2 regions of the Burkholderia metallica genome follow, and region 1 is predicted to be linked to the other one. Evidence: predicted binding sites of a transcription regulator. Region 1 holds the regulator's gene; the other holds the start of a gene.
The links. The regulator FliA, encoded in region 1, starts transcription of late flagellar genes. The targets are predictions, from matches to a motif close to CTAAAGTTTNNNNNNNNNNNGCCGNTA.
Positions count from the first base shown of each region.

Region 2: the regulator FliA is predicted to act here: its motif matches at 1,460-1,486, upstream of fliS (flagellar export chaperone FliS).

Region 1 is NZ_CP013401.1:215,023-230,945, forward strand. Features, by position in the region: gene WJ16_RS00900 (methyl-accepting chemotaxis protein) at 1-405, shown strand, start outside; gene WJ16_RS00905 (CheR family methyltransferase) at 409-1,389, shown strand; gene cheD (chemoreceptor glutamine deamidase CheD) at 1,386-2,111, shown strand; gene WJ16_RS00915 (protein-glutamate methylesterase/protein-glutamine glutaminase) at 2,108-3,199, shown strand; gene cheY (chemotaxis response regulator CheY) at 3,267-3,662, shown strand; gene cheZ (protein phosphatase CheZ) at 3,664-4,395, shown strand; gene WJ16_RS00930 (DUF2844 domain-containing protein) at 4,654-5,157, shown strand; gene WJ16_RS00935 (DUF3443 family protein) at 5,174-6,418, shown strand; gene WJ16_RS00940 (VOC family protein) at 6,586-7,083, shown strand; gene flhB (flagellar biosynthesis protein FlhB) at 7,594-8,793, shown strand; gene flhA (flagellar biosynthesis protein FlhA) at 8,790-10,892, shown strand; gene flhF (flagellar biosynthesis protein FlhF) at 10,889-12,643, shown strand; gene WJ16_RS00960 (P-loop NTPase family protein) at 12,636-13,454, shown strand; gene WJ16_RS00965 (RNA polymerase sigma factor FliA) at 13,478-14,212, shown strand; S-adenosyl-L-homocysteine riboswitch at 14,292-14,406, shown strand; gene ahcY (adenosylhomocysteinase) at 14,439-15,857, shown strand.
Region 2 is NZ_CP013401.1:3,436,693-3,452,615, forward strand. Features, by position in the region: gene fliK (flagellar hook-length control protein FliK) at 1-185, opposite strand, end outside; gene WJ16_RS15545 (flagellar protein FliT) at 622-954, opposite strand; gene fliS (flagellar export chaperone FliS) at 951-1,385, opposite strand; gene fliE (flagellar hook-basal body complex protein FliE) at 1,635-1,979, opposite strand; gene fliF (flagellar basal-body MS-ring/collar protein FliF) at 2,229-3,992, shown strand; gene fliG (flagellar motor switch protein FliG) at 3,982-4,977, shown strand; gene fliH (flagellar assembly protein FliH) at 4,970-5,653, shown strand; gene fliI (flagellar protein export ATPase FliI) at 5,647-7,194, shown strand; gene fliJ (flagellar export protein FliJ) at 7,200-7,658, shown strand; gene WJ16_RS15585 (flagellar hook-length control protein FliK) at 7,690-9,054, shown strand; gene WJ16_RS15590 (GMC family oxidoreductase) at 9,082-10,722, opposite strand; gene WJ16_RS34825 (hypothetical protein) at 10,939-11,412, shown strand; gene WJ16_RS15595 (coniferyl aldehyde dehydrogenase) at 11,452-12,894, shown strand; gene WJ16_RS15600 (serine/threonine protein kinase) at 12,965-13,987, opposite strand; gene WJ16_RS15605 (hypothetical protein) at 14,046-14,258, opposite strand; gene WJ16_RS15610 (DMT family transporter) at 15,047-15,923, shown strand, end outside.

The sequences.
Region 1 (15,923 bases):
ATCGTGCTCGCCCCGTCGCGCGGCGTTGCGCGGCCGCTCGCGCATGAACCGGCGCCCGCGCCGGCGCTCACGTCCGAGCCGCGTTTCGACGCGGCGCCGGTCGCCGCGCTGCCGGCCCCGTCGGGCGCCGCGCAACCGGCACGGCGCGCCGCGCCGGCGCCGCGTGGCGCCGCTGCGGCTGCGGCGGGCGCGGGTCGCGAACCGAAGCGCGCGGCCGATGCCGGCGCGCACGCGCAGAAGGATGCACCGGGGGCCGGCGGCACGGCCGCGGGCGGCTACGGGCCGCGTCTCGCGAAAACCGCCGCGCCGGCCGCGAAGCCCGCGCTCGTGCGCCCGGCGCTGAACGGCGAGAAGCCGGCGGCGGCCACGGCCGGCGCGTCCGACGACGACTGGGAGACCTTCTAAACCATGCCGCACGCGCGCGCGCCGTTTCGACCCGATGCACCGGACGCCTCGCCTCGCGCGGGCGAGCCGGGGCGCGACTTCGCGTTCACCGGCGCGGATTTCGCGCGCATTCGCGCGCTGATTCACCAACGCGCGGGGATCTCGCTGTCCGAGCACAAGCGCGACATGGCGTACAGCCGTCTCGCGCGGCGCTTGCGGGCGCGCGGCCTCGACACGTTTCGCGACTACCTCGACCTGCTCGAACAGGAAGACGATCCGCTCGAGTGGGAAGCGTTCACCAATGCGCTGACGACGAACCTGACCGCGTTCTTCCGCGAGGCACACCATTTCCCGATCCTGTCGGATTTCGTGAAGGGGCGGCCGGCGCCGGTATCGGTCTGGTGCTCGGCCGCGTCGACCGGCGAGGAGCCTTATTCGATCGCGATCACGCTGATCGAGGCGCTCGGCGAATCGGCCGCGCGCGGCGCGTCGATCCTCGCAACCGATCTCGACACGCAGGTGCTCGCGAAGGCCGAGGCCGGCATCTACACGTACGACCAGGTCAAGCACCTTGCGCCCGAGCGGCTCAAGCGCTTCTTCCTGAAGGGCACCGGCGCGCAGGCCGGCCGCGTGAAGGTGCGCCCGGAGCTGCGCGCGATGATCCGCTTCGAGCAGTTGAACCTGACCGATGCGGACTACGGGATCGCGAAGCCGTTCGACGCGATCTTCTGCCGCAACGTGATGATCTATTTCGACAAGCCGACGCAGGGGCAGGTGCTGTCGCGCTTCGAGCCGCTCGTGAAGCCGGGCGGGCTGCTGTTTGCCGGCCATTCGGAAAACTTCACGTACGTGACGCAGGCGTTCCGGTTGCGCGGGCAGACCGTGTACGAACTGACCCGCGATGCCGCACCGGGCCTGCGCTCGCGCGGCGCGCCGGCGCCGGCGATGCCGTCCGCCGCGCGCGCTGCCGCCGGCGCCGCGGCGGCATCTGGAGCGCGTGGATGAGCGCCCTGCCGATCGCGACCAATCGCTACTTCGACAACCACTTCGGCCGTCCCGGCGTGAAGCTGCTGCCGAACGAGTTCTACACGACGTCCGAGGACATGGTGCTGATGACCGTGCTCGGCTCGTGCGTCGCCGCGTGCCTGCACGACCCGTATGCGGGCATCGGCGGGATGAACCACTTCATGCTGCCGGACGACGGCGCCGATCCGGGCGCGGCCGCGTCGGAATCGATGCGCTACGGCGCGTATGCGATGGAAGTGCTGATCAACGAGATGATCAAGGCCGGCGGGCGCCGCGAACGCTTCGAGGCGAAGGTGTTCGGCGGGGCGGCCGTGCTGGCCGGGATGACGACGATCAACATCGGCGACCGCAACGCGGATTTCGTGCGCCGCTACCTGGCGCTGGAGCGCATCCGCATCACGGCGGAAGACCTGCAGGGCGTCCATCCGCGCAAGGTCGCGTTCATGCCGCACGACGGGCGCGCGATGGTGAAGAAGCTGCGGCTGCAGGTGCCGGGCGTGACCGAGCGCGAAGCGGCGCTCGCCCGCGAGGCCGAGCGCGCCGGCGCGGCCCGGGCGCGTCCGCAGGTCGAGCTGTTCGCGGCGAAGCGTGCGGCTCCGCCGCAGCCGGCGCGGCCGCGCATCGAGCTGTTCGGCGCGCGCGGCGCGGCGCCGGCCGGCGGCGTGCGGGCGGCGAACCTATCAAGAAAGCAGGAGGCATGACCGCAGTGCAGAAGATCAAAGTGTTGTGCGTCGACGATTCGGCGCTGATCCGCAGCCTGATGACCGAGATCATCAACAGCCAGCCCGACATGACGGTGTGCGCGACCGCGCCCGATCCGCTCGTCGCGCGCGAGCTCATCAAGCAGCACAACCCGGACGTGCTCACGCTCGACGTCGAAATGCCGCGCATGGACGGGCTCGACTTCCTCGAGAAGCTGATGCGCCTGCGGCCGATGCCGGTCGTGATGGTGTCGTCGCTGACCGAGCGCGGCTCGGAGATCACGCTGCGCGCGCTCGAACTCGGCGCGGTCGACTTCGTCACGAAGCCGCGCGTCGGGATTCGCGACGGGATGCTCGACTACGCGGAAAAGCTCGCCGACAAGATCCGCGCGGCGTCGCGTGCGCGCGTGCGCCAGGCGCCGCAGCCGCAGGCCGTCGCGCGCGCGGCGGACAGCGCCGCGGCCGCGCCGATGATCAACAACCCGCTCGTCAGTACCGAGAAGCTGATCATCATCGGCGCGTCGACGGGCGGCACCGAGGCGATTCGCGAAGTGCTCACGCCGCTGCCGCCGGATGCGCCGGCCGTGCTGATCGCGCAGCACATGCCGCCCGGCTTCACGAAATCGTTCGCGCAGCGGCTGAACGGCCTGTGCCGGATCGCGGTGAAGGAAGCCGAGCACGGCGAGCGCGTGCTGCCGGGCCACGCGTATATCGCGCCGGGCCACGCGCATCTGTTGCTCGCGAGAAGCGGGGCGAACTATATTGCGCAGCTGTCGGACGAGCCGCCGGTGAACCGGCACCGCCCGTCGGTCGACGTGCTGTTCCGCTCGGCGGCGACGCACGCGGGCAAGAACGCGATCGGGGTGATCCTGACCGGGATGGGCCGAGATGGCGCGGCCGGCCTGCTGGAGATGAAACGCGCGGGCGCCCACACGTTCGCGCAGGACGAAGCCAGCTGCATCGTGTTCGGGATGCCGCGCGAGGCGATCGCGCTCGGCGGCGCGGACGAGATCGTGCCGCTCGCCGAGATGAGCCGCCGCGTGATGGCGCGTCTCGCGACGATGGGTGAGCGCGTACAGCGCGTCTGAATGGAATGTCACGGGGCGCGTGCCACGATACGCGTCCCGACGGAAACGAATCTGGAAAGGAACGACGATGGACAAGAGCATGAAAATCCTGGTGGTGGACGATTTCCCGACGATGCGCCGGATCGTCCGCAACCTGCTCAAGGAACTGGGCTATTCGAACGTCGACGAGGCCGAGGACGGTGCGGCCGGCCTCGCGCGGCTGCGCGGCGGCGGTTTCGATTTCGTGATTTCCGACTGGAACATGCCGAACCTCGACGGTCTCGCGATGCTGAAGGAAATCCGCGCGGACGCGACGCTCACGCACCTGCCGGTGCTGATGGTCACGGCCGAGTCGAAGAAGGAGAACATCATCGCGGCCGCGCAGGCGGGGGCGAGCGGCTACGTCGTGAAACCGTTTACGGCCGCGACGCTCGACGAGAAGCTGAACAAGATCATCGACAAGATGGCGAAGGCCGGGAGCTGACGTGAACGAGCCGATCCATGCCGCGCTGACGGGCGCCGGGTTCAGCGCCGACGGCCAGGCCGAAGGCGCCGATTTCGCGAGCGACCGCATCCTCGCGCGCATCGGCCACGTCACACGCACGCTGCGCGATTCGATGCGCGAGCTGGGGCTCGACAAGCACGTCGAGCGGGCGGCGGAAGCCGTGCCCGACGCGCGCGACCGGCTGCGCTACGTCGCGACGATGACCGAGCAGGCCGCCGAGCGCGTGCTGAATGCGATCGAGGTCGCGAAGCCGATGCAGGAGCGCATCCAGAACGAGGCCGAGGCGCTCGACACGCGCTGGGCGCAGTGGTACGCGGCGCCGATCGAGCACGCGGAAGTGCGCGAGCTGATGGACGATACGCGCGCGTTCCTGCGCACGCTGCCCGAATCGACGGCGGCGACCCGCGCGCAACTGCTCGAAATCATGCTCGCGCAGGACTTCCAGGACCTGACCGGGCAGGTGATCAAGAAGATCATGGACATGGTCTACCTGATCGAGCAGCAGCTCCTCACCGTGCTCGTCGAGAACATCGCGCCCGAGCGGCGCGAGCAGTTCGCGGCCACCGCGGCCGCGTTCGCGGCCGAGCAGATGAGCTCGACCGGCAGCCCCGAGTCGCTGCTGAACGGCCCGCAGATCGCGCCGGAAGGCAAATCCGACGTGGTCCAGGACCAGGGGCAGGTGGACGACCTGCTCGCCAGCCTCGGCTTCTGACCCGGCCGCATGCATCGGCGCGCCGCCTGTGACGGCGCCGCCCGGTGCATGCGCCCCGCGTTCCCCGCCCCGCGTTCCCGCCCCCTCGGTGCCGCGCAGCCCGGTGCGTCCTGCGTCAAATTGACACTTCGACACACGCAGCAGGCATACTACGCGTCAGCAGCAACGGAGCGTCATTCGTACGATTTCATATGTTGGCAGGCGGCGCGGGCCCGATGGCCGTGCCGCCGGCTACGAAGCCAGTCCCTGGGGGGGAACGTGAAGCTGAAACGTTTGGGCTGGACCGTCGCGCATGCGACGGCTGCAGTGGGTGTGCTGTGGAGCGTCCACGCACACGCGGAACTGGGCGGCGCGCCGATGTCGCCGCCGTCGGACGATCAGGCCGCGACCGTGCGTGCGCTGCAGCGCGCGATGCGGTCGGCAGACGGCGTGCAGACGAGCACGGCCGCTTATACCGTCCGCGAGATCACGCTCGGATCGGGCACCGTCATCCACGAATACACGTCGGCCGCGGGCAGCGTGTTCGGCCTCGCGTGGCAGGGGCCGACGATGCCCGATCTCGCGTCGCTGCTCGGCAGCTATTTCCCGCAGTACACCGCCGGCGTCCAGGCGGCGCACAAGGCGCGCGGCTGGCGCGCGCCGGTGTCCGTCGACACGAGCGGCCTCGTGATCCGCACCGGCGGCCACATGGGCGCCTTCTCGGGCCAGGCATGGCTGCCGGCGGCGCTGCCTGCCGGCCTGGCCGGCACCGACATCCAGTGACAGCGGGAGAGCGATCTTGAGAATTCCTCGTACATTCAAGCGCTGGCTGCGCGTGCTGGGCCTCGCGGCGGCGACGGCCGTCCTCGTGACGGCGTGCGGCGGCGGCGACGGTGGTGGCGGCGGCAGCAGTGCGGGCAACGGCGGCAACGGTGGCAACGGCGGTTCGGGCGGCTCCGACGGCAACTCCGGCAACACGGCCGTCATCACCGTCAACACCGGTGTCGCGAACGTGATCAACATCCCGACCATCAGCCTGAAGGTCTGTGCGCCGGGTACGTCGAACTGCCAGGTGGTCAACAACGTGCTCGTCGATACCGCGTCCTACGGGCTGCGGCTCGTCGGCAGCGCGGTGTCGGGCGTGCTCGGCAGTCTCCCGCAGGTGACGAGCGGCGGCGCGCCGGTGGCCGAGTGCGGCAAGTTCGTGTCGAGCTATACGTGGGGGTCGGTGCGCACGGTCGACCTGTCGATCGGCTCCGAGCAGGCGGGCTCGCTGCCCGTGCAGATCATCGGCGATCTCGGCACGACGAACGTGCCCAGCTCGTGCACGAACGGCGGCACATCGGCCAATTCGGCGAGCGCGCTCGGCGCGAACGGGATCCTCGGCATCGGGCCGGCGCCGGTCGACTGCGGCACCACCTGCGCGACGTCGACGTCGACGAACAACAACTACTACGCGTGCCCGAACGGCGACAACGCGAGCTGCACGGTCGCGCTCGTGCCGATCGCGCAGCAGGTGGCCAACCCGGTGCATCGTTTCGCCGACAGCAGCGGCGTGAGCGTGGCGATGCCGGCCATCTCGAACAACGGCCAGGCGAGCGCGACCGGGACGCTGACGTTCGGCCTGCCCGACCTGAGCGGGAAGACCGTACTGACGTCCACCACGACGGGCGACGTCAGTGCGTCGTTCCTCGGGCGCAACGTGACCGCGTTCTTCGATACCGGTTCGAACGCGTACTTCTTCAACGATTCGTCGCAGACGGTCTGTTCGAAGAACACGCAGTTCTACTGCCCGGCGGCGGCCACCACCTATTCGGCGACGCTGAGCGGACAGAACGGCGCAGCCGGCGCGGTATCGATGCCCGTCACGAACGCGGATTCGCTGTTCGCGAACCCGTCGACGTTCGCGTTCAACGACATCGCGGGCCCGTTCGGTTCGTCCAGCTGGCTCGACATCGGCATGCCGCACTTCTACGGCAAGACGATCTACTTCGGGATGGACAAGACCGCGAGCGGCGGCGCGCAGCCTTTCGTCGCGTTCTGACGCGGCGCGGCCGGACGCAGGATGAAGGGGGCGAGCGATCGCCCCCTTTTTTATCCGCGCGCCGCGTGCGGCACGACGGGGCGGACCGGCGCGCTGCCGGGTACGGACCTGGCGCCTACGATGTAATACCGGCACCCGTGCCGGCACGACATCGAGGAGGCAGCGCCATGAGCCCGCGCATACAACGCATCACGCCATTCCTGTGGTTCGACCGCGACGCCGAGGCGGCCGCCGGTTTGTACGTATCGGTGTTCGATCACGCGCGCATCGTGCACGTCGCGCGCTACGGCAAGGCCGGCGCGCACGCGTCCGGCAGCGCGGAGGGTGCGGTGATGACCGTCGCGTTCGAGCTCGACGGACAGGCGTTCGTCGCGCTGAACGGCGGCCCCGCGTTCCAGATCACGCCGGCCGTGTCGTTCGTCGTCAACTGCCGCGACCAGGACGAAATCGACCGCTACTGGGCGCGCCTGTCCGAAGGCGGCGACGAACGCGCGCAGCAGTGCGGCTGGCTGCGCGACCGCTTCGGCGTGTCGTGGCAGGTCGTGCCGGTCGAGATGACCGAGCTGATGACGGGCGATCCGGCGCGCACGGAGCGCGTGATGGCGCAGGTGATGACGATGAAGAAGCTCGATCTCGGCGTGCTGCGGCGAGCGGCGGCAGGCTAGGGGGCGCGCGCCGGCTGCCGCGTGTGAGAACGGGCTCCGGGCGCCGCGGGCGCCCGTGACCGGCGGGTACGGACGCTGGAGCGGTGGCCGGCCTTCGCGCACCGCGCGGAGGGTCGAGGAGGCGATGGGCGGCCCTGTACGCGGTGTTCGATCCGGATCGCGTCGGCCGGCGCAGCCGGCGGCATCGACCGCCACCGACTCGATCTCGACGACCGGCATACCCCCCGCCTCGCGGGCGTGCCCCGCCATTCCCCGTTTCCGCGCGTTTTCCCCGCTTCACTGGCCGCCGCCGCGTCCGGAACCGGCCCCCGCCGGCGCCTCCGGCGACACGTCTTTCCGCCGCGCCGCACGCGGCCGCATCCCCCGTCCGGCCGGGTTCGCACCGGGCCCGCCCGATTCCCCGAAATACCCCCCTTTCCCGGCTTTGCTCGACCGATCGGCGTTTGACGCGTCCATGAATAATCGGTGTCACTGGAAAGCGGCATTCCGCCGTACCCGACTGGAGGCCCCGTGGCAGACGAGAGCGATCTCGACAAGACCGAAGCCGCCACTCCCAGGCGCCGCGAGAAGGCGCGCGAGGAGGGGCAGGTCGCGCGTTCGCGCGAACTGGCTTCGTTCGCGCTGCTCTCGGCCGGATTCTACGGTGCGTGGCTGCTCGCGGGCCCGTCGGGCGGGCATCTGCAGGCGATGCTGCGCGGCGCGTTCACGTTCGATCGCGCGACCGCGTTCGACACCCGCCGGATGCTGTCGGCAGCCGGCAGCGCGAGCCTCGAAGGCTTCGCCGCGCTGCTGCCGATCCTCGCGCTCACCGGCGTCGCCGCGCTGCTCGCGCCGATGGCGCTCGGCGGCTGGCTGATCTCGCAGAAGACGTTCGAGCTGAAGTTCGACCGCCTCAACCCGATCTCGGGCCTCGGCCGGATCTTCTCGATCCAGGGGCCGATCCAGCTCGGGATGTCGGTCGCGAAGACGCTGGTGGTCGGCGGGATCGGCGGCATCGCGATCTGGCGCAGCAAGGACGAACTGCTCGGCCTCGCGACGCAGCCGCTCGGCGTCGCGCTGCCCGATGCGCTGCACCTGGTCGCCGTGTGCTGCGGTACGACGGTCGCCGGGATGCTGGTGGTCGCCGGGCTCGACGTGCCTTACCAAATCTGGCAGTACAACAAGAAGTTGCGCATGACGAAGGAAGAAGTGAAGCGCGAGCATCGCGAGAACGAAGGCGATCCGCACGTGAAGGGGCGCATCCGCCAGCAGCAGCGCGCGATCGCGCGCCGCCGGATGATGGCGGCCGTGCCGAAGGCCGATGTGGTCGTCACGAACCCGACGCACTTCGCCGTCGCGCTGCAGTACACGGACGGCGAGATGCGCGCGCCGAAGGTCGTCGCGAAAGGCGTGAACCTCGTCGCCGCGCGCATCCGCGAACTCGCGGCCGAACACAACGTGCCGCTGCTCGAAGCGCCGCCGCTCGCGCGTGCGCTGTACCACAACGTCGAACTCGAACGCGAGATCCCCGGCTCGCTGTACTCGGCCGTCGCCGAAGTGCTCGCGTGGGTCTACCAGTTGAAGCGCTTCCGTTCGGAGGGCGGCGCGTTCCCGGCGGTGCCGGTCGATCTCGACGTGCCGGCCGAACTCGACAAGGGCGCGTCGGTGTCCGCCGCCGACGAGCGCGAAGAAGCCGACGACACGCTCGGCCAGCCGGGGAACGCAGCATGAGCACCCCGACCACCGGCCTGTTCGCCAAACGCGCGAACCCGTTCGCGGGCACCAACCTGCGCGCGCTCGCGGGCCCGATCCTCATCTGCATGATCCTGGGGATGATGATCCTGCCGCTGCCTCCGCTGCTGCTGGATCTGCTGTTCACGTTCAACATCGCGCTGTCGGTGATGGTGCTGCTCGTCAGCATGTACACGATGAAGCCGCTCGATTTCGCGGCGTTCCCGAGCGTGCTGCTGTTCTCGACGCTGCTGCGCCTGTCGCTGAACGTCGCGTCGACGCGTGTCGTGCTGCTCGAGGGCCACACGGGCCCGGACGCGGCCGGCCAGGTGATCGAGGCGTTCGGCCACTTCCTCGTCGGCGGCAACTTTGCGGTCGGCATCGTGGTGTTCGTGATCCTGATGATCATCAACTTCATGGTGATCACGAAGGGCGCGGGGCGGATCGCCGAAGTGTCCGCGCGCTTCACGCTCGACGCGATGCCCGGCAAGCAGATGGCGATCGACGCCGACCTGAACGCCGGCCTCATCAACGAGGAACAGGCGCGCAAGCGGCGTCTCGCCGTATCGCAGGAAGCCGAGTTCTACGGGTCGATGGACGGCGCGTCGAAGTTCGTGCGCGGCGATGCGATCGCCGGTCTGATCATCATGGCGATCAACGTGATCGGCGGGCTGATCGTCGGGATGGTCCAGCACGACATGACGTTCGCCGCCGCCGGCACCAACTACACGCTGCTGACGATCGGCGACGGCCTCGTTGCGCAGATCCCGTCGCTCGTGATCTCGACCGCGGCCGGCGTGATCGTGTCGCGCGTCGCGACCGACGAGGACATCGGCACGCAGATCACCGGCCAGCTGTTCACGAACCCGCGCGTGCTGAACATCACCGGCGCGATCATCGTGCTGATGGGGCTGATCCCCGGGATGCCGCACTTCGCGTTCCTCGCGCTCGGCGCCGGCGCGATCTGGCTGGCGCGCACGCAGACCCGGCGCGCGGCGGCCCGCAAGGCGGCCGGCGACCTGACCGACATCGCGCCGCCCGCCGTGCTGCCGTCGGACAGCCACGAGGCGACCTGGGACGACGTGCAGCTGATCGACCCGCTCGGGCTGGAAGTCGGCTACCGGCTGATCCCGCTCGTCGACAAGAACAGCGACGGCGAGCTGCTCAAGCGCATCAAGAGCATCCGCAAGAAATTCGCGCAGGAAATCGGCTTCCTGCCGCCGGTGATCCATATCCGCGACAACCTCGAACTGCGGCCGAACGCGTACCGGATCGCGCTGAAGGGCGTCGAGATCGGCGTCGGCGAAGTGTTCCCCGGCCAGTGGCTCGCGATCAACCCCGGCCAGGTGACGGCCGCGCTGCCGGGCGCCGCCACGCAGGACCCGGCGTTCGGGCTGCCGGCCGTGTGGATCGACGTCGCGATGCGCGAGCAGGCGCAGGTGTACGGGTACACGGTGGTCGACGCGAGCACGGTCGTCGCGACGCACCTGAACCATCTGGTCGTCCAGCACGCGGCCGAGCTGCTCGGCCGCCAGGAAGTGCAGGCGCTCGTCGAGCGCACCGGCAAGGATGCGCCGTCGCTCGTCGAGGACCTCGTGCCGAAGACGATCTCGCTGACGACGCTGCAGAAGGTGCTGCAGAACCTGCTCGAGGAAGGCGTGCCGATCCGCGACATGCGCACGATCCTCGAGGCCGTGTCCGAGCATGCGGGCCGCGGCGACGCGTTCGAGATCACGGCCGCGGTGCGTCTCGCGCTCGGCCGCGCGATCACGCAGCAGTGGTATCCGGGCGCCGGCGAAATGCAGGTGATGGGCCTCGACTCGAATCTGGAGCGCGTGCTGTCGCAGGCGCTCGCCACCGGCGCGAACCCGGGCCTCGAACCCGGCCTCGCGCACAACCTTCTGACCGGCACGCAACAGGCGATGCTGCGTCAACAGAATCTCGGGCTGCCGCCCGTGCTGCTCGTGCAGCACGCGCTGCGCGCGATGCTCGCGCGTTTCCTGCGCCGCAGCCTGCCGCAATTGAAAGTGCTGTCGTATGCCGAAGTGCCGGACACACGCACGATCAAGGTCGTTAACGTCATCGGGGGTTCCGCTTGAACATTCGCAAATTCACCGGCGCAACGAGCCGCGACGCACTTCGTCTCGTGCGCGAGGCGCTCGGCGCCGACGCGGTCGTGCTGTCGAACCGCACGCTCGATGACGGCAGCGTGGAAATCGTCGCACTCGCCGATTCGGACCTGGCCGCCGTGACGCCGCCGGCCGCGGCGCGCCCGCGCATCGCCGCGTCGCGCGCGCCGGAATCCGTGCCGGCCGCCGCGGTGCCGGGCATCGTCGCGCGCCCGGGTGCGACGCCGGCCCGCCCGGTGGTCGCCAATCCGTATGCGGCAGGCGAAGGCGGGTTGCCGGACGTGTTCTCGTCGGTATTCGGCGCCAGCGCCGATGCGCACGATGCGCACGACCCGGTCGCGCCGCCTTCGATCGACGCGGCGGCGCCCGCGGACATGCCGTCGGTCGCCGCGCCTGCCGCCGGTGCGCCGGCCGCGACCTCCGAACCCGCGCCGTGGCTGGTCGAGCACGCGAAGCGCCTGACGCACCAGCGCGACGCGCTGATTGCCCGGGCGCACGCGGCGCCCGCCGTGCCGCAGGCGAGCGCGCCGGCCGCGCCGGCCGCCGCGAGCGCGACGCCGCCCGACTGGGCACGCGACATCGTGCGCGACGCCGAGCGCCGGATGCCGGCCGCGGCCGTGCGCACGCCCGACCCGGGTGCGACGCACGCCGCGAAGGCGGCCGAACGCACGCGCCTGTCCGCCGATGCGGCCGCCGCGGTCGCCGATGCGGTGAAGTCGCGCATCGAGCGGATCGTCAACGATACGGTGATGCAGGAGCTGGGCGAGTTGCGCGGGATGATGGAAGCGCAGTTCGACAACCTGATGTGGCACGACCGCCAGCGTCGCAGCGCCGTGCATGGCGCGCTGACGAAGCACCTGTTCGCCGCCGGCTTCTCCGCGCAGCTCGTGCGGATGCTGGTCGACAACCTGCCGGCGGGCGACGGCGCGCAGACCTTCGAGCAGGCCGTCGACTGGGCGCAGTCGGTGCTCGCGTCGAACCTGCCGGTGCTCGACAGCGAGGACGCGCTGATGGAGCGCGGCGGCGTGTTCGCGCTGATGGGGCCGACCGGCGTCGGCAAGACCACCACCACCGCGAAGCTGGCCGCACGCTGCGTGATGCGCTTCGGCGCGAGCAAGGTCGCGCTGCTGACCACCGACAGCTACCGGATCGGCGGCCACGAACAACTGCGCATCTTCGGCAAGATCCTCGGCGTGCCCGTGCACGCGGTGAAGGACGCGGGCGATCTCGCGCTCGCTCTGTCCGAGCTGCGCAACAAGCACATCGTGCTGATCGACACGATCGGCATGAGCCAGCGCGACCGCGCGGTGTCCGACCAGATCGCGATGCTGCACGGCGCGAACGCGCCGGTGCAGCGCCTGCTGCTGCTGAACGCAACGAGCCACGGCGACACGCTCAACGAAGTCGTGCAGGCGTATCGCAGCGCGGGCGAGCATCCGGACCTCGCCGGCTGCATTCTCACGAAGCTCGACGAGGCGACCCACCTCGGCGGCGTGCTCGACACGGTGATCCGCTACAAGCTGCCGGTCCACTACGTGTCGACCGGCCAGAAGGTGCCGGAGAACCTGTACGTCGCATCGACCCGTTTCCTGCTGAAGAGCGCGTTCTGTGTACCGCGCGACGGCTCGCCCTTCGTGCCGCAAGACGACGACATGCCGACGCTGCTTTCCGCACTGACCGCACGTTCCACCGCCGAGCTGCACGAGGTGCGATTTGGATAAACGAACCATCGACCAGGCCGAAGGGCTGCGGCGCCTGCTGGCCGGGCGCGCGTCGCGCATCGTCGCGGTGACGGGCGGGCCGGCGAGTGTCGGCTGCACGTCCACCGTCGTGAACCTGGCGGCGGCGCTCGCGTCGCTCGGCAAGGACGTGCTCGTCGTCGACGAGCGCGCCGACGTGCATTCGGCCAGCGCGACGCTCGCGGGCGCATGGCTGCGCGACGGCGAGCGCACGCGGGTCGCGGCCGGCTTCGGCCTGTGCGCGGCCGCGCGGCTCGCGCGGGCCGGCTACACCGGCGCGCAATTGAGCGACTTCATCGACGGGCCGTCCGACATCGTGCTCGTCGACGCGCAGCTCGGCGCCGACGGATCGTTCTCGGCGCTCGCGCGCGAAGCGCACGACGTGCTGGTCGTCACGCGGGTCGCCGCGCAGGCGATCACCGAGGCGTACGCGTGCATGAAGCGGCTTCATTACGCCCATGCGGTCGCGCAGTTCCGCGTGCTGACCAATCACGTCGGCAGCCCCGCGGACGCGAAGGTCGCGTTCGACAATCTCGCGGGCGTCGCGAGCCGCTACCTGGCGGTATCGATCGCCGATGCGGGCTGCGTGAGCGCCGATCCGCTCGTCGAACATGCGCGCGAGCTGATGCGTGCCGCGGTCGACGCGTTCCCGTCGTCGGCCGCCGCGCGCGACTACCGGCAGATTGCCGCCGACCTGCTGTACTGGCCGATGCGCCCGCGCTCGGGCGCGGGCCGCGCCGTGCACGCGGGCGGCAAGCCGTCGTATGAGGCGGGCGCGGCACACGCCGCGTGAGCGCCATCGGAAGGAGAGGGGCCATGATGTACAACGCTCAAGGAAAGATGTCCCAGGCCGACGTGCTCGCGCAATATGCGCCGCTCGTACGGCGCCTGGGGCTGCAGCTCGTCGCGAAGATGCCGGCGAGCGTCGACCTCGACGATCTGATCCAGGCCGGCATGATCGGCCTGATGGACGCGGCCGGCCGCTACAAGGAGGACCAGGGCGCGCAGTTCGAGACCTACGCGACGCAGCGCATCCGCGGCGCGATGCTCGACGAGCTGCGCAGCAACGACTGGCTGCCGCGCAGCCTGCGCAAGACGTCGCGCGAAGTCGAGCACGCGGTGCACCAGATCGAACAGCATCTGGGCCGCTCGGCAACCGAGACCGAGATCGCGCAGCACCTGAACATGCCGCTCGACGAGTATCAGGGGATGCTGCAGGACCTGCACGGCAGCCAGCTCATCTACTACGAGGATTTCGACCGCGCGGCCGACGACGAGCCGTTTCTCGACCGCTACCGTGTCGATCACGCCGATCCGCTGTCGGCGCTGCTCGACGAGCACCTGCGCGAAGCGCTCGTCGAGGCGATCGAGCGGCTGCCGGAGCGCGAGAAGCTGCTGATGTCGCTGTACTACGAACGGGGTCTGAATCTGCGCGAGATCGGCGCGGTGCTCGAAGTGAGCGAGTCGCGCGTGTGCCAGCTGCACAGCCAGGCCGTCGCGCGCCTGCGCGCGCGGCTGCGCGAACAGGCGTGGGTCGGCGCGGAGTCCTGACCCTTTCTTGACGCCCGCGCGCGCCGCTGCCGCGCGGCGCATGCGCATTTCGCGCGCCGATTTGCTACAATCCCCTCCGTTTTCCGAGGAGCGTTGCGACGGACCTCCTGTGTCCGCCAGGCTCGGAAGGCTTCACCAAGCAGTCGTGCGGCACAACCGCGCCGGCTCCGCTTCCTGAACGGCGCTCACGTCACCAATCTAGAAACTTTTTAGAAAGGAGGGCGTGATGAACGCCATTATCGATTCCAAGGCTTCCCAGGATTACGTCGTCGCCGACATGGCGCTGGCCGGCTGGGGCCGCAAGGAACTGAACATCGCCGAGACCGAAATGCCGGGCCTCGTGCAGATCCGCGACGAATACAAGGCGCAGCAGCCGCTGAAGGGCGCGCGCATTGCCGGCTCGCTGCACATGACGATCCAGACGGGCGTGCTGATCGAGACGCTGAAGGCGCTCGGCGCGGACGTGCGCTGGGCGTCGTGCAACATCTTCTCGACGCAGGACCACGCGGCTGCCGCGATCGTCGAAGCCGGCACGCCGGTGTTCGCGTTCAAGGGCGAATCGCTCGACGAATACTGGGAGTTCTCGCACCGCATCTTCGAATGGCCGAACGGCGAATTCGCGAACATGATCCTGGACGACGGCGGCGACGCCACGCTGCTGCTGATCCTCGGCGCGAAGGCCGAGAAGGACCGTTCGGTGATCGCGAAGCCGACCAACGAGGAAGAAGTGGCGCTGTACAAGTCGATCGCGAAGCACCTCGACGCGGACCCGACCTGGTACTCGACGCGCCTCGCGCACATCAAGGGCGTGACCGAAGAAACCACGACCGGCGTGCACCGCCTGTACCAGATGGAAAAGGACGGCCGCCTGCCGTTCCCGGCATTCAACGTGAACGATTCGGTCACGAAGTCGAAGTTCGACAACCTGTACGGCTGCCGTGAATCGCTGGTCGACGGCATCAAGCGCGCGACCGACGTGATGATCGCGGGCAAGGTCGCGGTCGTCGCGGGCTACGGCGACGTGGGCAAGGGCTGCGCGCAGTCGCTGCGCGGCCTGGGCGCGACCGTGTGGGTCACCGAAATCGACCCGATCTGCGCGCTGCAGGCGGCGATGGAAGGCTACCGCGTCGTGACGATGGAATACGCGGCCGACAAGGCCGACATCTTCGTGACGGCGACCGGCAACTACCACGTGATCAACCACGATCACATGAAGGCGATGCGCCACAACGCGATCGTCTGCAACATCGGCCACTTCGACTCGGAAATCGACGTTGCGTCGACGCGCCAGTACCAGTGGGAAAACATCAAGCCGCAGGTCGACCACATCATCTTCCCGGACGGCAAGCGCGTGATCCTGCTGGCGGAAGGCCGCCTCGTGAACCTCGGCTGCGCGACCGGCCACCCGTCGTTCGTGATGTCGAACTCGTTCGCGAACCAGACGCTCGCGCAGATCGAGCTGTTCGTGCGCGGCAGCGAGTACGAGAACAAGGTGTACGTCCTGCCGAAGCACCTCGATGAAAAGGTCGCGCGCCTGCACCTCGCGCGCATCGGCGCGAACCTGTCCGTGCTGTCGGACGAGCAGGCCGCGTACATCGGCGTGCAGAAGGACGGCCCGTTCAAGCCGAACCACTACCGCTACTGATCCGATGCGCCGCCGGCTGCCGCGGTGCGCCTTCGGGCGCTTGCGGCGGCCGGCGGCGGCCACTGA
Region 2 (15,923 bases), 330 kb from region 1:
GTCTGGGTGGACGCCGGCGGCGCGGCGGGCGGGCTGCCGGCCGACGGCGTGGACGACGCGCCGGTGCCCGGCGTGCCGACCTGCGAGGTCGCCCCGCCGCCGGCGGGCGCCGACACGGTGCCGGTCAGCAGGCTGTCGAGGCGGCTCGCCAGCAGCGCGGCCGCAACGGAGTCGATACCGGTCATGATCGGAGCCTGCTCATCTCAGGGTCTGTTTCCAGAGGGCCGCATAGGCGGTGCCACGAGAACGACCGCTCGCGACGACCCACGCAAGTCCTCGCGAGACGCCGCGAAGACCGACGACGTGTTTGCAAGGCGCGCAACGCGGCGAGCGGCCGTTCTCGCGAAAACGCCCAATAAAAAATCATTCCACGGGAATGCGCGCAATCGCCCGCATGGCGGCGGCGTTCGTCGCCTGTCCTCCAAGGCCACTTCGTTCGGCGCGCTTGGCTCGGCCAGACGGCGCGCGTCACGCGTTGCCTGCACTCGGCAAGGAAGTCCCCTTGGGAGACGAGCGACTTCGGGCATTCGCACGTGCATTCCATATGTAAAACAGGCCCTGCACATCGTTGCGAATCCGGGAACGGCGCGCCCCCGCGCCCGTTTCTCCGGAAAACGGGTGCTACCCGCGCGCGCGGTAGAGATCGGTCAATACCTGGGTCGAGCGCCGCGCCTCGAACAGCGCGGACAACCGCGCGACGTCGGGGCTCGCGAGATCGCGGATCGCGGCGTCGTCGGCCAGGATGCGGCGGATCAGGTCGAGCTTGCGGCCGAGATCCGATTCGTCGAGCACGACGCCGGAATCGGCTTCCTTCAGCCTGTCGACCAACTGCATGAATTCGGCCTGCAACCCCGGCAACGCGCTCCAGTCGGCGCTGCGGGCGGCGCCCAGCATCCGGCCCGACACGGCGGCGAGCGCCTCGTAACGTTCGAAGTATTCGGCCTTGCGATTCATCGTGATGCTTCCACTGCCTGTTGCGCGGCCATCCGCGCGACCTCCGGGGCGATCCCCGTCCATGCTTCCTCGAGCGTCGCGAGCAGCCGGTCGACCTCGACCAGCATCGCGTCGCTCGCCTGCGCGTTCGCTTCCAGCAGACGCCGGCCGATATACGCATACAGCGCGTCCAGCCGCTCCGCGATCTCGCCGCCCGCGTCGCGGTTCAGCGACGCCTTCAGCCCGCTCTCGACGATCCGGATCGCCTTGCCGATCGCGTCGCCCCGCGCGGATACGTTGCCCTGCTGCAAATGCATGCGCGCCAGCGCGATCGCCTGCCGCGCGCCCTGGTACAGCATCGCGATCAACCGGTGCGGGGAGGCGCCCATCACCCCTGTCTCGACGCCGACACGCGCGTAGGCACTGGCTCCAGCGTGTCCTGGGGAAAACATGCGCTTCTCCTTGTTCTGCCTTGGCTATACGGGAACCGCCGCCGTGCATCGCACGACGCGGCCTTCACCGGAGTTATCGGAAGGGATCGCGAAAGCTTTAGGCAAGCGTGCCTGCTGCCGGGCGCCGAGGCGCCGGTCCGCCGGCGAGCCCGGCGGCGCTTTGCGAATGGCCGTGGCCGGATAACGGTTCCGGGATGGGCGGGTTCGGATAGCGGCCAACCGGATAGCCGTCCCCGGATGGCCGGCCCGTCACACCGACATCTGCATGATGTCGTTGTAAGCGCTCACGAGCTTGTTGCGGACCTGGAGCCCGAACTGGAAGCCGATGTTGGCTTTCTGCATGTCGACCATCACGTCGTTGAGCGACACGTTCGGCGCGCCGACCTCGAACGCCTGCGCCTCGCCGAGCGCGTGCTGCTGGTCGCCGCTGATCTTGTCGAGCGACGCCTTCATCGCGCTCGCGAACGTGCCGGCCGTCGCCGCGCCCGAGCCGGCCAGCGCCGCCGTCGGGCTCGCGACGCCGCCGGACGCCTGCGCGGCCATCGACTGCATCTGTTGCAACACCGAACCGATTCCGCTGACGTTCGCAGCCATGCTGTCCCCAAAACCGAGAGAAGAGACCCGGACGTGCCGGGAGATCCGCCGGCGCCGCACCACGCGCGCCATGCCGGATTCCGAAAAAGGATAGCAGCGCGCCGCGCGTCAAAGCCGAGAAAGTACGGGGGAAACCCCGTTCTTTTCGGTCGATCGGAGTGCGGCCCGGGTCACGATAATCGCATCGTGTCATTGTCCGCCCGCTCGTCCGAGCGAGCTCAGTCGTCCCGCTCCGGAGAAACTCGACGCATGGATTCGCAGGCCAACTCGCTGATCAACCCAGACGCCCGCGCGGGCCTCGCCAGCCCGGCGCCCGGCGCCGCCGCGGCCGCCGCGCTGCCGGGCGCGGGTGGCGCAGGCGCAGACTTCGGGCTGGGCGGCTTCGCGGAACGCATTCCCGGCATCTCGCGGATGAAGGGCAACCCGAAGCTGCCGTTCGTGATCGCCGTCGCGTTCGCGGTCGCCGTGATCACCGCGCTCGTGCTGTGGAGCCGCGCGCCCGACTATCGCGTGCTGTACAGCAACCTGTCGGACCGCGACGGCGGCGCGATCATCGCCGCGCTCCAGCAGGCAAACGTTCCCTACAAGTTCGCCGATGCCGGCGGCGCGATCCTCGTACCGTCGAGCCAGGTGCACGAAACGCGCCTGAAGCTCGCCGCGATGGGACTGCCGAAGGGCGGCTCGGTCGGCTTCGAGCTGATGGACAACCAGAAATTCGGCATCAGCCAGTTCGCCGAGCAGATCAACTACCAGCGCGCGCTCGAAGGCGAGCTGCAGCGCACCATCGAATCGATCAACGCCGTGCGCGGTGCGCGCGTGCATCTCGCGATCCCGAAGCCGTCGGTGTTCGTGCGCGACAAGGAAGCGCCGAGCGCGTCGGTGTTCGTCGACCTCTACCCGGGCCGCGTGCTCGACGAGGGCCAGGTGCAGGCGATCACGCGGATGGTGTCGTCCGGCGTGCCCGACATGCCCGCGAAGAACGTGACGATCGTCGACCAGGACGGCAACCTGCTGACCCAGACCGCGTCGGCCTCCGGCCTCGACGCGAGCCAGCTCAAATACGTGCAGCAGGTCGAGCACAACACGCAGAAGCGCATCGACGCGATCCTCGCGCCGATCTTCGGCGCGGGCAACGCGCGCTCGCAGGTCAGCGCGGACCTCGATTTCTCGAAGATCGAGCAGACGTCGGAAAGCTACGGCCCGAACGGCACGCCGCAGCAGGCCGCGATCCGCAGCCAGCAGACCAGCAGCTCGACCGAGCTCGCGCAGGGCGGCGCGTCGGGCGTGCCGGGCGCGCTGTCGAACACGCCGCCGCAGCCTGCGTCCGCGCCGATCGTCGCCGGCAACGGCCAGAACGCGCCGCAGACCACCCCGGTGAGCGACCGCAAGGACCAGACGACCAACTACGAAGTCGACAAGACGATCCGCCATCTCGAGCAGCCGATGGGCAGCGTGAAGCGGCTGTCGGTCGCGGTCGTCGTCAACTACCAGCCGGTCGCCGACGCGAAGGGCCACGTGACGATGCAGCCGCTGCCGCCCGCGAAGCTCGCGCAGGTCGAACAGCTCGTGAAGGACGCGATGGGCTACGACGAGAAGCGCGGCGACTCGGTGAACGTCGTGAACAGCGCGTTCTCGACCGCGAGCGATCCGTACGCCGACCTGCCGTGGTGGCGCCAGCCCGACATGATCGCGATGGCGAAGGAAGCCGCGAAATGGCTCGGCATCGCGGCGGCCGCGGCGGCGCTCTACTTCATGTTCGTGCGCCCGGCGATGCGCCGCGCCTTCCCGCCGCCCGAGCCGGCCGCGCCGGCGCTCGCCGCGCCGGAAGACCCGGTCGCGCTCGACGGCCTGCCGGCGCCGGAGAAGGCCGAGGAGCCCGACGCGCTGCTGCTCGGTTTCGAGAGCGAAAAGAACCGTTACGAACGCAACCTCGACTACGCGCGCACGATCGCCCGCCAGGATCCGAAGATCGTCGCCACCGTCGTGAAGAACTGGGTGTCCGATGAACGCTGAAGGCTTGACCAAGAGCGCGCTCCTGCTGATGTCGATCGGCGAGGAAGAGGCCGCGCAGGTATTCAAGTTCCTCGCGCCGCGCGAGGTCCAGAAGATCGGCGCCGCGATGGCCGCGCTGAAGAACGTCACGCGCGAGCAGGTCGAGGACGTGCTGCAGGAGTTCGCGAAGGAAGCCGAGCAGCACACCGCGCTGTCGCTCGATTCGAGCGAGTACATCCGTTCGGTGCTGACCAAGGCGCTCGGCGAGGACAAGGCCGGCGTGCTGATCGACCGCATCCTGCAGGGCAGCGACACGAGCGGCATCGAGGGCCTGAAGTGGATGGACTCGGGCGCGGTGGCCGAACTGATCAAGAACGAGCATCCGCAGATCATCGCGACGATCCTCGTGCATCTCGACCGCGACCAGGCGTCCGAGATCGCGTCGTGCTTCACCGAGCGGCTGCGCAACGACGTGATGCTGCGGATCGCGACGCTCGACGGCATCCAGCCGGCCGCGCTGCGCGAACTCGACGACGTGCTGACGGGCCTGCTGTCCGGCAGCGACAACCTGAAGCGCAGCCCGATGGGCGGCATCCGCACCGCGGCCGAGATCCTGAACTTCATGACGAGCGTGCACGAGGAAGGCGTGCTGGAGAGCGTGCGCCAGTACGATGCCGATCTCGCGCAGAAGATCGTCGATCAGATGTTCGTGTTCGAGAACCTGCTCGACCTCGAGGATCGCGCGATCCAGATGGTGCTCAAGGAAGTCGAGTCGGAAGCGCTGATCATCGCGCTGAAGGGCGCGCCGCCCGCGCTGCGCCAGAAGTTCCTCGCGAACATGTCGCAGCGCGCGGCCGAACTGCTCGCCGAGGATCTCGACGCGCGCGGCCCGGTGCGCGTGTCCGAAGTCGAGACGCAGCAGCGCCGCATCCTGCAGATCGTGCGCAACCTGGCCGAGAGCGGCGCGATCGCGATCGGCGGCAAGGCGGAAGACGCGTATGTCTGATTCGGCGAGCGATCGCGCGGGCACCCTCACCGCGTACCAGCGGTGGGAGATGGCGTCGTTCGACCCGCCGCCGCCCCCGCCGCCGCCCGACGACGCGGCAGCGGCCGCCGCCGCGCTCGCCGCGGATCTGCAGCGCGTGCGCGACGCCGCGCACGCCGAAGGCCATGCGGCCGGCCACGCCGAAGGCCACGCGCTCGGCTACCAGGCCGGTTTCGAGCAGGGCCGCGAACAGGGTTTCGAGGCCGGCCGGGCCGACGCGCGCGAACAGGCCGCGCAGCTCGCGGCGCTCGCCGCGTCGTTCCGCGAGGCCGTGTCGAGCGTCGAACACGATCTGGCCGCCGACCTCGCGCAACTCGCGCTCGACATCGCGCAGCAGGTCGTGCGCCAGCACGTGAAGCACGACCCGGCCGCGCTGGTGGCCGCCGTGCGCGACGTGCTCGCGGCCGAACCCGCGCTGTCCGGGGCGCCGCATCTCGCGGTGAATCCGGCCGACCTGCCCGTCGTCGAAGCGTATCTGCAGGACGATCTCGATGCGCTCGGCTGGAACGTGCGCACCGACGCGTCGATCGAGCGCGGCGGCTGCCGCGCGCACGCCGCGACCGGCGAGGTCGACGCGACGCTGCCCACCCGCTGGCAGCGCGTCGCCGCCGCGATCGGCAAGGTGAGCACGTGGTGACGCCCACGCCCGATTCGCTCGCGCACGACGGCATGACGCCGCTCGAGCGCGAACTCGCGCTCGCGTCGTTCGGCCCGGACGCCGCGCGCGACAGCGCACGAGACCCGCGCCGGCACGCCGCCGCGGCAGCGGCCGACGGCGCCGCGCCGCGCGCGCCGCACAATCCGCATCTCGCGCACTGGCGCACCCACCTGAACGGGCTCGCCGCACGCAGCCACCGCGCGCTGCCGCTGCGGCCGTGCGGGCGCCTGACGCGCGCAGCCGGCCTCGTGCTCGAGGCGATCGGGCTGCGCCTGTCGGTCGGCGCCGAATGCACGATCGAACTGCCGCCCGGCAGCACGTTGTCGCACGCGGAAGCCGAAGTCGTCGGCTTCGCCGGCGATCGCCTGTTCCTGATGCCGACCACCGACGTCGCCGGCGTGCTGCCCGGCGCGCGCGTGTGGCCGCGCGAAAGCGCGCCCGTCACCGATCCGCTCGCGGGCGCCAAGCGCCTGCCGGTCGGCTGGGAAATGCTCGGGCGCGTCGTCGACGCGTCGGGGCGCCCGCTCGACGGCCTCGGCCCGCTCGCGTCGAAGGTCGACGCGCCGCTGTCGGCGCCGTCGATCAACCCGCTCGAGCGCGAACCGATCCACCACGTGCTCGACGTCGGTGTGCGCGCGATCAACGCGCTGCTCACCGTCGGCCGCGGGCAGCGGATGGGCCTGTTCGCGGGCTCCGGCGTCGGCAAGTCGGTACTGCTCGGCACGATGGCGCGCTACACGAGCGCGGAAGTGATCGTGATCGGGCTGATCGGCGAGCGCGGCCGTGAAGTGAAGGAATTCATCGAACAGATTCTCGGCGAGGACGGGCTCGCGCGCTCGGTCGTCGTCGCGGCGCCGGCCGACGTGTCGCCGCTGCTGCGGATGCAGGGCGCCGCGTACGCGACGTCGCTCGCCGAGTATTTCCGCGACCAGGGCAAGCACGTGCTGCTGCTGATGGATTCGCTGACACGCTATGCGATGGCGCAGCGCGAGATCGCGCTGGCGATCGGCGAGCCGCCCGCGACGAAGGGCTACCCGCCGTCGGTGTTCGCGAAGCTGCCCGCGCTCGTCGAGCGCACCGGCAACGGGCCCGAAGGCGGCGGCTCGATCACCGCGTTCTACACGGTGCTGACCGAAGGCGACGACCAGCAGGACCCGATCGCCGATTCGGCGCGCGCGATCCTCGACGGCCACATCGTGCTGTCGCGCGCGCTCGCCGAGGCCGGCCACTATCCGGCGATCGACATCGAGGCGTCGATCAGCCGCGCGATGACCGCGCTGATCGACGAAACGCATCTCGACCACGTCCGGCAGTTCAAGCAGATGCTGTCGCGCTACCAGCGCAATCGCGACCTGATCGCGGTCGGCGCGTACGCGCCCGGCCGCGACGCGCAGCTCGACCGCGCGATCGCGCTCTATCCGCGCATCGAGGCGTTCCTGCAGCAGGGCTTTCGCGAATGCGCGCCGTTCGCGTCGAGCCTCGCCGGGCTCGATGCGCTGTTCGACGCTTACGGAGGCTGACCCCGATGGCACACGGCTTTCCGCTTCAGTTGCTGCTCGATCGCGCGCAGGAGGATCTCGATTCCGCCGCGAAGCAGCTCGGCACCGCGCAGCGCGAGCGCACCGCGGCCGCCGAGCAGCTCGACGCGCTGCTGCGCTACCGCGACGAATACCACGCGCGCTTCTCGCAATCCGCGCAGCACGGGATGCCGGCCGGCAACTGGCGCAATTTCCAGGCATTCATCGACACGCTCGACGCCGCGATCGCGCAGCAGCGCAGCGTGCTGGCCGCGGCGGAGGTCCGCATCGACGAAGCCCGCCCGAACTGGCAACAGAAGAAACGCACCGTCGGCTCGTTCGAAATCCTGCAGGCGCGCGGCGCCGCGCAGGATGCGATGCGCGACGCCCGGCGCGAACAGCGCGACGCCGACGAACACGCCGCGAAGATCCTGCGCATGCGGGCCGACGCGGCCCGTTCGTCGTAACCGACCACCGCATTCGAACGAGAGAATCGCCATGCCTCCCCTGCCCCTGCTCGGCGCGCTGCTCGACACCGCCGGCACCGCACTCAAGGCCGCCCGCGGCGCGGCTGCGTCCGGCGCCGCCGGCAACGATGCCGCGACCGCCACGGCCGCCGTCCCGTTCGCGCAGACGCTGAAGCAAAGCGTCGCCACGCGTCACGACGCGTCGAACTCCGGCGTGCCGGATGCGTCGCCGAAACAGGCTGCGTCGAAGCCGGCCGCCGGCACGAAGCCGTCCGCGGCCGATGACAGCGACGCGAACGACGATACGACCGCGAACGCCGCCACCAACCCCGACGCCGCCGCGCTCGCGGCCGCCGCGGCGTTGCAGGCGCAACTACAGGCGCGCACGGACAACGCGACGCCGGCCGATGCAACGGCCGCCGCCGCGCAGAAAACGGCCGTGTCCGGCCAGCCCGATGCCACGGCCACGCTGGCGGATCACGCGACCGGCGACGCGAGCGCAGCCTCCCCGCCGGCCGCGCCGGCGTCGGGCCGCGATGCGCTGCAAACCGCGCTCGACAGGCTGACGGGCGGCGCGGGCGGCGCGGGCGCGATCGCGATGCCCGCGACCGGCGCGACGGCGACGGCGTCCGCACCGGCCTCCGCCGCAGCGACCGGCACCGCCGCACCGCTGACACCGAAGGCGCCGAGCTTCGACCGCACGCTCGCCGACGCGAAGGGCGCGCTTGCCACCCAGCAAACGCCGACGCCGGCCGCCGCGCAGGCGCTGCAGGCCAGCGCGAACGCGCAGTCGGGAGAACAGCACGCGCTCGCGGCAGCCGGCGCCGCGACGGACCCGGCCGCCAGCGCGACGCTCGCGGCCGGCGCGACGGCCGCTGCCGCCGCACAGGCGAACCTGCAGCTGTCGCCGGCCGCGGGGGCGATCGCCGCCGCGAACGCGCACGTGCTCGCGCCCCACGTCGGCACCCCGGACTGGACGGACGCGCTGAGCCAGAAGGTCGTGTTCCTGTCGAATGCGCACCAGCAGAGCGCCGAGCTGACGCTCAATCCGGCCGATCTCGGGCCGCTGCAGGTCGTGCTGCGCGTCGCGGACAACAACGCGCATGCGCTGTTCGTGTCGCAGCACGCCCAAGTGCGCGAAGCGGTCGAAGCCGCGCTGCCGAAGCTGCGCGAGGCGATGGAAGCGGGCGGGCTCGGGCTCGGCAGCGCGACCGTCAGCGACGGCGGCTTCGCGTCGCAGCAACAGAACCCGCAGCAAACCTTCGCCGGCGGCCAGTCGTCGTCGCGGCGCGGGAACGGCGGACAGTCAGCCGTCGAGGCACCGGCCGGCGCTGCGCAATCCGCACCGGCCGCCGCGAGCGTGAGCCGCGCCGGCCTCGTCGATACGTTTGCCTGAGCATGATCGCCGCCGTGCGCGCGCCGCTCAGCGGCCGTGCACCGCCGCGGCTGCCTCGCCGCGCGTCGCCGTGCCCTTGCGCGCGGCGACGATGAAGTCCGCCGCGCGTTCGCCGATCATCACCGACGGCGCATTCGTGTTCCCGCCGACGAGCGTCGGCATCACCGACGCATCCACCACGCGCAACCCTTCGACGCCGCGCACGCGCAGTTGCGGATCGACGACCGCGCGCGCATCCGAACCCATCCGGCAGGTGCCGACCGGGTGATAGATCGTGTCGGCATGTTCGACGATCGTCTGGCGCAGCTCCGCCTCGCTCTGGTCGGCCCGCGTGTACAGCTCGCGCCCGCCCTGCGACGCGAGCGGCGCCTGCAACAGAATCCGGCGCATCGCCTGCGTGCCGCGCACGAGCAGGTCGAGATCGCGCGCATCGCTGAAAAAGCGCGGATCGATCAGCGGCGCGTCGCGCGCATCGCCGCTCGCGAGCGCCACCGTGCCGCGACTGAACGGCCGCAGCGCGCACACGTGCAGCGAATAGCCGAAGCCCCAGTGCATCTTGCGGTTGTGGTCGTCCACGAGCGCCGTGCAGAAATGCAGTTGCAGGTCGGGGCGCTCCAGCGACGGATCGCTCTTGATGAAGCCGCCGGCCTCCGCGACGTTGCTCGTCATCATTCCGGTGCGGCTCGAGAAATAGCGCGCGAGCGCCGGCGCCATCTTCGCGAGTCCGCGCAGACACACGCCGACCAGCTCCGACGAATTCACGCGCGTATTGATGATGAAATCGATATGGTCGATCAGGTTCGCGCCGACGTCGGGCGCATCCTGCACGACCGCGATCCCGTGCCGGCGCAGTTGCTCGGCCGGGCCGATCCCCGAGCACATCAGCAGTTGCGGCGAATTGAACGCGCCGGCCGACAGGATCACTTCCGCACGCGCGTCGAGCGTCTCGACCCGCCCGTTGCGTGCAAGCGCGACGCCGACTGCGCGCTTGCCTTCGAACACCACCCGCAGCACCGTCGCATCGGTGATCACGTGCAGGTTCGGCCGGTTGCGGCCGTAGATGTACGCGCGGGCAACACTGCAGCGCGAGCCGTCGCGGTGCGTGACCTGATAGAAGCCGACGCCTTCCTGCGTCGCGCCGTTGAAATCGTCGTTCAGCGGATAGCCGGCCGCATGCGCGGCCTGGATGAATCGTTCGGAGAACGGATTGCGAAAGCGCAGATCCGACACCGACAGCGGGCCGTCCGCACCATGCCATGCATCGGCGCCGCGCACGTTGCCTTCCGCGCGGCGGAAATACGGCAGCACCTCCTGCCAGCTCCAGCCCGTCGCGCCGAGCTGCGCCCATTCGTCGTAGTCGCCCGGATGGCCGCGCGTATAGATCATCGCGTTGATCGCGCTCGAGCCGCCCATCCCGCGCCCGCGCGGCTGGTAGCCGCGCCGCCCGCCGAGGCCCGCCTGCGGCACCGTCTCGTAGCCGTAGTTCGTGCCGAGCTTGAACGGCACCAGCGCGGCGATGCCGACCGGCATGTTGACGAGCAGGTTGCGCTCCGTATGCGAGCCGGCTTCGATCAGCGCGATCGTCGCATCGGGGCAGGCATCGGCGAGACGGCCGGCCAGGCTCGAGCCGCCCGAACCGCCGCCGACGATGATGTAGTCGTATTGCATGTCACGTCTCCTTCGTGTCATGGAAGGCGCCCGGCACCGCCGCGCGACCGCGTCCCCTCTTGTAATGTTCGGGCATTGTAGGAATGGCGGTCGCGCGCGCGGCGCGCCGATTCAAGAGCGATTCCTCTAAACGCCCGCGTGAACTAAATTTAAGATGTATCGATTCGCTTTGCGCGACGTGCCGGCCACGAGAAGCCGAGCCGTCGCGAAACGGGAGTGACGACGATGCAGCGCCAGGTTCTGCAGGCCGCGTGCCGACCGGATGGTCCGGATGCGATGCGCGCAACCCGCATTTCATTTCAAACGGCTGCCTGCGCGAAGAGGCTCGACGTCGTGTGCGCAGTCGATCGAAATCGAACGGCCTGCGTCGTCGCCGACCGTTTGGACGGTTTGTTGCTGCAGCGGCGAAGTGCGCTGCGGCACGATTCGGCGGACTCGTCGCGCCGCCCTGCTTCGGTGCCCCGGCAGGCGCGCGCGACACCGCACCGCGTGCCGGTTGGCCATCGTCTCGCGCGACATGCCCGCACGTGTCGGCCGGGTTGGCGGATGCGCACACCGTCGCGCGGATGCGACGCCCGTTGCACGCTTCAACCGGTTTTCGAGCACCCGTCGCAGCCGGCCTCGCGCCGCGCGACACGCACCACCCCGATCCGCGTCGCCGCGCTCGCCGAGCGTGCGCGTGCGGCGTGACGGCCGGCCGACCAGCCCGGCCCAACTGGAGGAGACGACATGAAGAACGACCTGCCCGAACTGGCCCCGCAAGCCGTGCCGTCGGCCGACGCGCTGACGGCGCTGCTGCGCGACCAGCGTGCGGCGTACCTGCGGGCGCCGTACCCGGCGTGGGACACGCGGGCCCAGCACCTGCGTGCGCTGCGCACGATGCTGATCGACAACACGGACGCACTCGCCGAAGCGATCAGCGCCGATTTCGGTCATCGCTCGAAGCAGGAAGTACTGCTGTCGGAAATCTGGATGGCGAAGGAAGAGATCGACGACGCACTCCGGCACGGCAAGCGCTGGATGAAACCGGTCCGCAAGCCGATGAACAAGTGGCTGCACCCGGCGCGCGCGAAGGTGATGCCGCAGCCGCTCGGCGTGGTCGGCATCGTCGTGCCGTGGAACTACCCGGTGCTGCTCGCGGCCGGCCCGCTGATCTGCGCGCTCGCCGCCGGCAACCGCGCGATCATCAAGATGTCCGAACTGACGCCGCGCACGTCGGCGCTGTTCGAGCAGCTCATCGGCAAGACCTTCGCGCGCGACCACGTCGCGGTCGTGAACGGCGATGCGGAAGTCGGCGCCGCGTTCAGCGCGCTGCCGTTCGATCATCTGCTGTTTACCGGCTCGACGCACGTCGGCCGCCACGTGATGCGCGCGGCCGCCGACAACCTCACGCCCGTCACGCTCGAACTCGGCGGCAAGTCGCCGGCGATCGTCGGCCCGAACGCGCGCTTCGATGCGGCCGTCGACGCGATCGTCACCGGCAAGACGCTGAACGCGGGCCAGACCTGCATCGCGCCCGACTACGTGCTGCTGCCGCGCGGGATGGAAGCCGCGTTCATCGAGCGCGCGCGGGCACGCTTCGCGAAGATGTATCCGGACCTGTCGACCAACGGCGACTACACGACGATCGTATCGCCGCGCCACTACGCACGGCTGCAGCAGCTCGCGAGCGACGCGCAGGCGGCCGGCGCGCAACTGCATCCGCTGTCCGACGCGCAATCGGACCCCGCGTCGCGCCGCTTCGTGCCGTGCGCGGTCACGCAGGTGCCGGCCGCGTCGCAACTGATGCAGGAGGAGATCTTCGGGCCGCTGCTGCCGCTCGTGCCGTACGAACGGCTCGACGAGGCGATCGCATATGTGAATGCGCGCCCACGTCCGCTCGCGCTGTACCTGTTCGACGAGGACGGCGGCACGGTCGAGCGCGTGATGCGCGAAACGATCTCGGGCGGTGTGACGGTAAACGATGCACTGCTGCACATCGCGTGCGGCAGCTTGCCGTTCGGCGGCGTCGGTGCGAGCGGGATGGGCGCGTATCACGGCTACGACGGCTTCGTGACGTTCTCGAAGATGAAGCCGGTGCTCACGCAGGCACGCCTGAATACGCGCGGGCTGATCGCGCCGCCTTATGGCAAGCGCTTCGCCGCCGTGATCAAGATGATGCTGAAGTTCTGAGCGAAACGGGCCGCGGATTCGCAGCGGCCCGCGCTGAACCTGTCGCGCGGCGAAGCTGCCGCGCGCGCCGTCACACGGGCCAGAGCGGCCCTTCCTGCATCGCGCCGATCTGCTCGCGCAACTCGAGCACGCGCGCTTCCCAGTAACGATGCGTGTTGAACCACGGGAACGCGGCCGGAAATGCGGGATCGTCCCAGCGCCGCGCGAGCCAGGCCGCGTAGTGGATCAGCCGCAGCGTGCGCAGCGCTTCGACGAGATGCAGCTCGCGCGGCTCGAATTCGCAGAAATCCTCGTAGCCGGCCAGCAGGTCGGCCAGCGCACGCGACGCGCCTTCGCGATCGCCAGGCAGCAGCAGCCACAGATCCTGGATCGCGGGCGCCATCCGGCTGTCGTCGAAATCGACGAAGTGCGGGCCGGCATCGGTCCACAGCACGTTGCTCGGATGACAGTCGCCGTGCGTGCGCAGCAGGCGGATGTCGCCCGCCCGCTCGAACGCGGCCTCCACGCCTTCGAGCGCGAGCGTGACCGCCGTCTCGTACGCGGGCCTTACGTCATCCGGAATGAAATCGTGCGCGAGCAGGTAGTCGCGCGGCTCGTAGCCGAACGTCGTGATATCGAGCACCGGGCGCGCGGCATACGGCTCGGTCGCGCCGACCGCATGGATCCGGCCGATGAAGCGGCCCAGCCATTCGAGCGTGTCGCTGCGATCGAGGTCGGGCGCGCGGCCGCCGCGCCGCTCGAAAATCGAGAAGCGGAAACCGTCGAACGTGTGCAGCGTGCGGCCGTCGAATGCGCGCGCGGGCACCGCCGGAATCTCGCGCGCGGCGAGTTCGGCGACGAACGCGTGCTCTTCGAGGATCGCTTCGTCCGACCAGCGTGCCGGACGATAGAACTTCGCGACGACCGGCGGGCCGTCTTCGATGCCCACCTGGTACACGCGGTTTTCGTAGCTGTTGAGCGCGAGCAGACGCCCGTCGGTGCGCAGCCCGGCCGGCATCAGCATGCTGTCGAGCGCGTCGAGCACGCATTCGGGCGTGAGTCCGGCGAACGGCGGGCCGGCGGGAGAAGCGGGAGCGGAAGTGGCGTCTTTCATGCCCCGCATTGTGCCGCCTGCGGGGCCGAAAGACGAGCGCCGACTGCGGCGTGTGCGTTCAGTGAAGCGCCGCGCCGGCCGGCAGCACGGATTCGCCGGTGTCGATCAGGTCCTCGAGAAAGAACGGCTCGGTGTTGAGTTCCTTCGACTCGCCCGGTACGCCCGCGTACCAGGTCACCATGGCCATGTCGCCCAGGATGCGCTGGACGATGCCGCGCGCGCCCTTCGGCACCGCGATATGGGTAGTGCAGACAATCGACCCGACATGCATGATGGTTCCCCACTCTTGAATCTTGAAACCCGGCTCGCTGGCGAGCCGGCAAATGCACGATCCGCGCGCTCTCGTCGGAGCGTTGCGCGTGATCCCATTGTTCACGGTTTATCGAAGCGCGAAAAGAAGAAGAAGCGGGCGAAGTGCCGCGAATTCGTCGAATGTCTCCAATCAACCACTGCGCCGGGCCGGCGCTTGCCCGCCCGGTTACCCCCATCATACCCTGTCGAATGTGTCCGTCCGCCGAATCCGCGGCATCACTGCGGCGCGCATGTGGCGGGCGCCGCTCACGCGTCGCGGGTGGGCACGCGGGTCGCGGCAACATGTCGCGTGATCGCGGCACCCGCTCGATGCGGCATCCTCATCGCCTTCGCGTGCGTTGAACGCGGCCGGCACGGCGCGCGGTCGCGCGCACCCGCCCTTCGTTCGTCATACGATGCCGCCGACGAATGTTGCGTACGATGCCGGCCTTGCGGTACCTTTGATGCTCATTCGCGTTCAAGCGCATTCCGCCACGATGCATCCGCTCACGTCCGCCCTCGCAAGATCCCGGCCGCAGTTCGACTCGCGGCCGCAGGCGTGCGTGCATCCGTCGGTCCTGCCTCCTCCTGTCGCACCGCCGCTCGTCGGCGCCGCGCCGCCCCCTCCGGCGGCACGCGCCGGCTGACCGGCCGGCTTTTCGTTCCGTCTTCCATTCGCCCGTCGGCCTGCATGCGTGCGTCGTGACGCACCGCGTGCCGCTGCGCGCGCGGATGGAACGTTCCGATCCGTTCGACAGGTGGATTCACATGGTTTCGTTCAAACGCGCGCTCGCCGCGCATGGCGCTACGTCGCTCTTCGTGCTGCTGTGGAGCAGCGGCGCGATCTTCGCTGAACTCGGTCTGCGTCACGCGTCCGCGTTCGCCTTTCTCACCGCACGCTTCGCCGTTGCCTCGCTCGTGCTGCTCGGGCTGGCCCTGGTGCGCAAACGCTGGCTGCCGCCGCGTGGCGAGCGGCGCATGGCCGCGCTCACCGGCCTGCTGATGATGGGCGGCTATTCGATCTTCTACCTGCTCGCGCTCGAACGCGGGATCGCGCCGGGCGTGCTCGCGACGATCCTCGGCGTGCAGCCGATCCTCACGCTCGCGCTCGTCGAGCGGCGCTGGCAGCCGGTGCGCATCGCGGGGCTCGCGCTGTCGCTGGCCGGCCTCGCGCTCGTCGTGTTCCGCGGCGCAGGGGACGGCGGCCTGACGCCGGCGGGCATCGCGTGCGCGCTCACCGCGCTCGTCGCGCTGACCGCCGGCTCGCTGCTGCAAAAGCGCGTACGCGCGGCGCCCGCCGACGTGCTGCCGTTGCAGAATGCGATCGGTCTCGCGCTGTGCGTGGCGATCGCGCCGTTCCGGCCGCTGTCGTTCGACCTGAGCTGGGCGTTCGCGATCCCGCTGCTGTGGCTCGGCATCGTGATTTCGGTGATCGCGCAACTGCTGTTCTACCGGTTGATGCAGCGCGGCGATCTCGTCAACGTGACGAGCCTGTTCTATCTCGTGCCCGTCGTCACCACGCTGATGGATGCCGTGTGGCTCGGCAACCGGCCCGAACCGCTCGCGCTCGCCGGCATGGGGGCGATCATCGCGGGGCTCGCGCTGGTGTTCCGCGCGCCGGCCGCCCGCGCGCAACCCGACCGCG